2 regions of the Methylobacterium sp. 13MFTsu3.1M2 genome follow, and region 2 is predicted to be linked to the other one. Evidence: riboswitches for the same ligand, from Rfam matches in the RefSeq annotation. Region 2 holds a riboswitch; the other holds the start of a gene.
What was found. A riboswitch is a leader RNA that binds a small molecule or an ion and turns the genes downstream of it on or off. The one in region 2 is predicted to bind thiamine pyrophosphate.
Positions count from the first base shown of each region.

Region 1: another riboswitch for thiamine pyrophosphate. It lies ahead of thiC (phosphomethylpyrimidine synthase ThiC); the one in region 2 lies ahead of thiO (glycine oxidase ThiO).

Region 1 is NZ_FOMM01000014.1:172,766-176,204, reverse strand. It holds gene thiC (phosphomethylpyrimidine synthase ThiC) at 1-1,600, opposite strand, end outside; TPP riboswitch at 1,672-1,777, opposite strand; gene BM314_RS15690 (alpha/beta hydrolase) at 1,892-2,722, shown strand; gene BM314_RS15685 (HNH endonuclease family protein) at 2,738-3,112, shown strand; gene BM314_RS15680 (acyltransferase family protein) at 3,229-3,439, shown strand, end outside.
Region 2 is NZ_FOMM01000004.1:216,943-220,381, forward strand. It holds gene BM314_RS04460 (thiazole synthase) at 1-534, opposite strand, end outside; gene thiS (sulfur carrier protein ThiS) at 537-749, opposite strand; gene thiO (glycine oxidase ThiO) at 746-1,969, opposite strand; TPP riboswitch at 2,034-2,162, opposite strand; gene BM314_RS04475 (retropepsin-like aspartic protease family protein) at 2,450-2,902, shown strand; gene BM314_RS04480 (glycosyltransferase) at 3,300-3,439, shown strand, end outside.

The sequences.
Region 1 (3,439 bases), on a different contig from region 2:
GGTCCTCCCAGCGGAAGTCGAACCGGGCGCGGCTGAGCGCGTCGTCCCGGAGCTGCGCGGCGGGATGCCCCTTGGCGAGGTCTGCGGCGTGGGCGGCGATCTTGTAGGTGATGACGCCGGTCTTCACGTCGTCCCGGTCCGGCAGGCCGAGATGCTCCTTCGGGGTGACGTAGCAGAGCATCGCGGTGCCGAACCAGCCGATCATGGCGGCGCCGATGCCCGAGGTGATGTGGTCGTAGCCGGGGGCGATGTCGGTGGTCAGCGGACCGAGGGTGTAGAACGGCGCCTCGCCGCACTCCTTCAGCTGCTTCTCCATGTTGACCTTGATCTTGTGCATCGGCACGTGGCCGGGGCCCTCGATCATCACTTGGCAGCCCTTGTCCCAGGCGACCTTGGTCAATTCGCCCAGCGTCTCCAGCTCGCCGAACTGGGCGGCGTCGTTGGCGTCGGCGATCGAGCCCGGGCGCAGGCCGTCGCCCAGGGAGAACGAGACGTCGTAGGCCCGCATGATGTCGCAGATCTCGTCGAACCGCTCGTAGAGGAACGATTCCCGGTGCCCGGCGAGGCACCAGCGGGCCATGATCGAGCCGCCGCGCGAGACGATGCCGGTGACGCGCCGCGCGGTCAGCGGCACGTGGGCGAGGCGCACGCCGGCATGGATGGTGAAGTAGTCGATGCCTTGCTCGGCCTGCTCGATCAGCGTGTCCTTGAAGACCTCCCAGTCGAGCTTGAGCGGGTCGCCGCCGACCTTCTCCAGCGCCTGGTAGATCGGCACCGTGCCGATCGGGACCGGGCTGTTGCGGATGATCCACGAGCGGATGTTGTGGATGTTGCGGCCGGTGGACAGGTCCATGACCGTGTCGGCGCCCCAGCGGATCGACCAGACGAGCTTCTCGACCTCGTCGGCGGCCGAGGAGGTCACGGCGGAGTTGCCGATGTTGGCGTTGATCTTGACCAGGAAGTTCCGGCCGATCGCCATCGGCTCCAGCTCGGTGTGGTTGATGTTGGCCGGGATGATCGCCCGGCCGCGGGCGATCTCGTCGCGCACGAATTCCGGGGTGATGAAGGGCGGGACCGAGGCCCCGAAGCTCTGGCCGTCCGCGAGCGCGGCCTCGGCGCCCGCGAGCATGGCCTCGCGGCAGACGTTCTCGCGATGGGCGACGTAGATCATCTCCTCGGTGATGATCCCCGCGCGGGCGAACTCGTACTGGGTCACCATCTGGCCCGGGGCCGCCTTGCGGATGGTCCGCTCGGCGGGGCAGGGGGCCACGAGCTTGTCGCCCGCGAATCCGTTATCCTCGGGCTTCACCGCGCGCGGCGCGACGGCCGCGTAGCCGCGGGCCGCGACCCAGGGCTCGCGCACGCCGGGGAGGCCGGCATTGAGGTCGATGCGGGCATCGGTCTCGGTGTAGGGGCCCGACGGGTCGTAGACCCGCACCGGTTCCTCCTTCGGATCGGAGAGGACGATCTCGCGATAGGGGACGCGGATGTCCGGCCGCCCGGCCGGGTTCGCGTACGCCTTGCGCGATCCGGTGACCGGACCCGTGGTCACGGTCTCGGGGCTGCCTTTCACGTCCTTCGGGAGAACGGGTGCGTTCATCGTGGGCCTCTCCTCGTGCTGGAGCGGTCCGGTCCACGCGATGGCCGAGATGAGATGAGGTCGCGCGAGATGCGACCGCAGGTTCCCGTCCCTCCGCCGGTATGAGCCGGATCAGGTTCAAGGGTCAGGGCAGCGTGCCCAATCTCAGCCCTCTTCAGGGCCCCCCTCGGAACGGTTCCAGACTCGGGCCCGCGGACGGCTTTGTCAATGCTGACCGGCCGCCCTAGAAAACACATCCCCGAAACCGTTCGTCCGAACGCACGCGTTCTCTCGCACCGCGATCGCACCGCAATGCGCCTCATCGCCGGCCTCCTGCTCGCCGCGCTCCTCCTCTGCGGGCTGGCCTGCGCCGCGCTCGCGCTCGGGCAGCGCCGGTTCCTCTATCCGGGCGCCTTCGGGCCGCAGAACCCGTGGACGATCCCGCCGGGCCTTGCGACGATCACGGTCGCGACCCCCGACGGCGAGACCCTGCACGGCCTGTGGCGGCCTCCGCGGCCGGGCTGCGGCGTCGTCGTGAGCTTCCACGGCAACGGATCCCGCCCCGAGCCGCACGCGGCCCGCTTCGCCGCGGAGCCCTGGCGGGCGCGCGGCTGGGGCGTGCTCACTGTGGCCTATCGCGGCTATCCCGGCTCCACCGGCAGCCCCAGCGAGGATGGGCTGATCCGCGACGGGCTGGCGGCCGTCGAGGCCGCGCGGGCGCGGGCGCCCGACGCGCCGATCCTCCTCCACGGACACTTCCTCGGGGCCGCCGTGGCCGTGGCCGTCGCCGAACGGGTGCCGACGATCGGCCTGTACCTGGAGGCGCCGTTCGACTCGATGACCCACACCGTGCGGCTGCATGTCCCGCTAGCCCCGATCTGGCTCCTGCGCGACACGTACCGCTCGGACCTGCGCATCCGCGACGGGTCGGCGCCCGTGCTGATCGTGCAGGGCCGCGACGACACGGTGGTGCCGGCCAAGCTGGCGCGGAACCTCGCCGAGGCGGCCGGCCCGCGGGCGCGGATCGACGTGATCCCGGGGGACCACGTCTCCATCCTGGGGAGCCGGGATCGCGAGGCCGAAGCGCTGTTCGGACAGGGCGTCGGTCCGGCCTGCCCGCAGCCGGTGGACCAGCAGGGGTAGGAGAGGGAGGCTCGCGTGGTCGGACGGCGCTCGCAGCGCTGGAGCGCCGAGGATCCGGACGCGCCGGGCGTCCCGGGCCCGCCGGACCCGGTCTGCCCCCTCTGCGAGCGCCCGATCCCGCGCCGCGCCCGCTCCAGCCTCCATCACCTCACGCCGAAGCTGAAGGGCGGGACCCATCGCGGCACGGTCCGGCTGCACCAGATCTGCCACTCGGCGATCCACGCCCGCTACAGCGAGGCGGAGATCGCCAAGCGCCTCGCCGACGTCGAGGCCCTGCGCGCCGATCCGGAGATCGCGCGCTTCCTCGTCTGGATCCGCGGCAAGCCCGACGATTTCCACGCCGCCACGCGCATGACCCGCGAGCGGAAGTCGGCGCGCCGCCAGATCTGACACCTGCCCGGCCGGCGTTTACCGGGCGTTCGTCACATCCGCAGGTGGCCGCCGCCCCGTTCCTTGCCGTCAACCCGAACCGGTCCAGGATCGCCCCGATCGCGAGGGTTCGGACGATGGCCGGGGTCGGGGATACGGGGGATCGACTCGCCTGGGTCGATATCGCCAAGGGGATCTGCATCCTCCTGGTCGTCATGATGCATTCGGTCATCGGCACCGGCGAGGCCATGGGCGGCGAGGGCTTCCTCCACCCGGTCGTCGCCTTCGCGAAGCCGTTCCGGATCCCGGACTTCTTCCTGCTCTCCGGCCTGTTCGTGGGACGGGTGA
Region 2 (3,439 bases):
GGCCGGATTGGCGACACCCATCCCGGAGCCGATCAGCGAGCCCATGGGCATCACCGCGGCGCAGCCGAGATCCTCCAGGCGCTGGCACACGATCGGGTCGTCGTTGCAGTAGGGCAGCACGACGAAGCCGTCGTCCACGAGATGGCGGCAGGCCTCGATCAGCTCCATCACGTCCGGGTAGAGCGTCTCGCGGTCGCCGATCACCTCGACCTTGATCCAGTTGGTGTCGAGCGCCTCGCGGGCGAGCTCGGCGGTCATGATCGCGTCCCGGGCCGTCTCGCAGCCGGCGGTGTTCGGCAGGAAGCGCTTGCCCTTCAGGATCTTGACCGTGTCCGAGCCGTGGCCCTGCAGCGAGACCCGGCGGATCGAGGCGGTGACCACGTCGGCGCCGCTCGCCGCGACGGCGTCGCGCATGATCGCCTGCGTCGGGTAGCCGGCGGTGCCGATGAACAGCCGGGACGACAGCCTCACCCCGGCGATGGTCAGGCTGTCATCCCCACCCTCGGGGCGCGGCGGCGTGTGACTCTGGTCCATGCTCAACCTCCCTGCATGGCGCGGACGATCTCGACCCGGTCGCCCTCCGCGACCGGTGTCTCGCCCCAGTCCCGGCGGCGCAGAACGCGGCCGTTCAGCGCGATGGCGACACCCTGCGGACTCTCGATACTGCTCTCCTCCGCCTCGAGGCGGAACAGGGCGTCCACCGTCTCGACCGCGCACTCGCGCGGCTCACCGTTGACCAGGAGTTTCATGCCGAGGCCCTCAGCGCTTCCGGCTGGCCGAAGCGCGCGCGGGTGAAGGGACGCGCCACCTCCGGCAGCGCGCCGCGCAGCACCAGCGCGGCGATCGCGTCGGCGGTGACCGGGGCGAGCAGGTAGCCGTTGCGGTGATGCCCGGTGGCGGCGACGAGGCCAGGGGCGATCGCGTCGAGGATCGGTGCGTCGTCGTCCGAAGTCGGTCGGTAGCCGCTCCACACAGCCTCCACCTCCATCTCCTCGATGCCGGGCAGCACCCGGCGGGCGCCCTCCAGCAGGGCGTAGAGCCCGCCCGCGGTGACGCCGGGACGGAAGCCACAATCCTCCACGGTCGCGCCCACGACGAGCTGGCCGTCGCTCTTCGGGGCCATGTGGACCTGCTCGGTCCAGACCATCCGCGCCAGGGTACCGGTCCGGGCGGTGGTGCGCAGGGCCAGGGACTGGCCCTTCAGCGGGCGGACCGGAAGGGCGAGCGCGTCGGGCAGCAGGCCGCCCTCCCCACTCCAGGCGCCGGAGGCGAGGATGACGGTCTCAGCCGACACGACGCGGTCGCCGGCGCGGATCCCGGTCACGCGGCCACCCGACCAGTCCAGGGCGGTGACGGGGGTCCGCTCCGCCAGGATCACTCCGGCGCGGCGGCAGGCCTCGGTGAGGGCGTCCATGACTAGGCGAGGATCGACCTGATGGTCGCGCGGACAATGGATCCCGGCGGTGACGGAGGGGCGCAGGCCCGGCTCCAGGCGCCGCACCTCGCTGCCCGGCAGCCACGTGGCCTCGAGTCCCGAGCGGCGCTGAAGGTCGTAGCGGAAGCGCAGGCGCTCGACCTCGTCGCGGCCGACCGCCAGCACCAGGGTGCCGTCGGCGCGGTAGTCGATCGCCCGGCCGGACTCGGCCTCCAGGGCGTCGCGGAACTCGGGCCAGAGCCGCAGCGAGTCCAGGGCGAGAGGGAGCAGCGGATCGGAGCCCGGCTCGTGCTCGGCGGCCGGGGCCAGCATGCCGGTGGCCGCGAGGCTCGCGCCCGCCCCGATCGTGTCCCGCTCCAGCACCGTCACGGCGCGGCCGGCCCGGGCGAGGCGCCACGCGATCGACAGCCCGATCAGCCCGCCGCCGACCACGGCGACGTCCGTCCGCGCCGGAAGGGTCGCCGGCGCGACGCTGCCGTCCGGGTTGCGGCGGCGGCCGATCGGTGAGGCGGGTCGGTCGAGGGGCACAATCATCTCCGCGGATTGCCGTCGCGGAGATCGGGCCGTGCGCTTCGGTGAGAAGCTGTGGCCTGCCTTTCAGGCGGCCGCGGTCCAATCCCTACGCCGGTATGAGCCGGATCAGGTTCGAAGGATTTCCGCGCCGCAGGTCCTGACGGACGTGCCAGCGGTTTCTCAGCCCCTTGCCGGGGATCTCCCTGGAACAGACGCAGATGTGGCTCCCCGGCCGCTGCCGGTCAACCCCGCGCCGCGAGCATCCAGTCGTTCCCGCGACAATCCGCCGATCCCGGTGACGATCTGGACACCAAGCGGAGCGGAATCGGCGCGCGCGCCGCGGCGGCGACCGCGATCGCGCATCATCCCTTCACCGGTCTAGCATCTCATCACCGGGATTCCGGAACGTCTCCGGTCGCCGGCACTCCACGTCACGGGCGGACTCGCGTGCGCGCAATCCTATTGATCTGCCTGCTCGGTTTCCTCGGTGTCACGGCCGCCTTGAAGCTGCGCGACGGCATGAGGCCGGCGCCGGTGGCCCTCGCCGTCACGCCGCCGCCGGAGCCCGTTCCCGCAGTCGACGCCGCCGGCGTGGCTCTCCAGGCCGGGCGCAACGGCCACTTCTTCGTCAACGCGCTGCTGGACGGCCGCTCGCTGCCGATGATGGTCGATACGGGAGCGAGCGCCTGCGCGTTCTCCGAGGAGGATGCCGCGCGGATCGGGATCCGGATCACTCCGACCGATTTCACCCGCGTCTGGAACACCGCGAACGGCACGGTCCGCGTGGCGCCGATCCGGATCGCCATCGTGCAGATCGGATCGATCACGGTCCGGGACGTCGATGCGGTCGTGATCCCGCGCGGGCTCCTGTCGACGAGCCTGCTGGGCATGTCGTTCCTCAGGCGTCTGCGCGATTTCGGCATCTCCGGCAGCACGATGACGCTCAGGGGCTGAAGCGGCCGGAGATCGACGCTGATCTGTCTGGTCGAGGCGCGCCTGTGGCGGGCCCCGGGCCTGCACCACGGGATCGGCTGCGGGCCCAACGCCCGCGCCGATGACCTACGGCGTTCGGGCCTCGTGCCAGCCCGATGGCGGGTGTCTCCTGATCCGCTCGATCAGTCTATCGGTCGCGGGTATTTGCAGTCATAAGACCGTGAGCCGGAGTATTTATATATAACTGGCCGATTATATGTCGTTTCATATATTTAATCCAAATTTTGCAGAAGGATATGTTTGTTTTGTCAGCGCATTCCGGCAATGCTAGGAGCGTTCATGACTGCGCATCCGACGCGTGAGCGCACGACGGGACGGCTTCGGTATGAAGAATCGCGGATCGACGATCTGTTTGTCTATGATCGTGAAGGACGAGGCCCACGTTATCCGCCGTTGCCTCGATTCTGTTCGTCCGATCATCGATCATTGGATCGTCGTCGATACCGGCTCGACGGATGGAACCCAGGATGTCGTCCGTGCCGCGCTCGCGGACATACC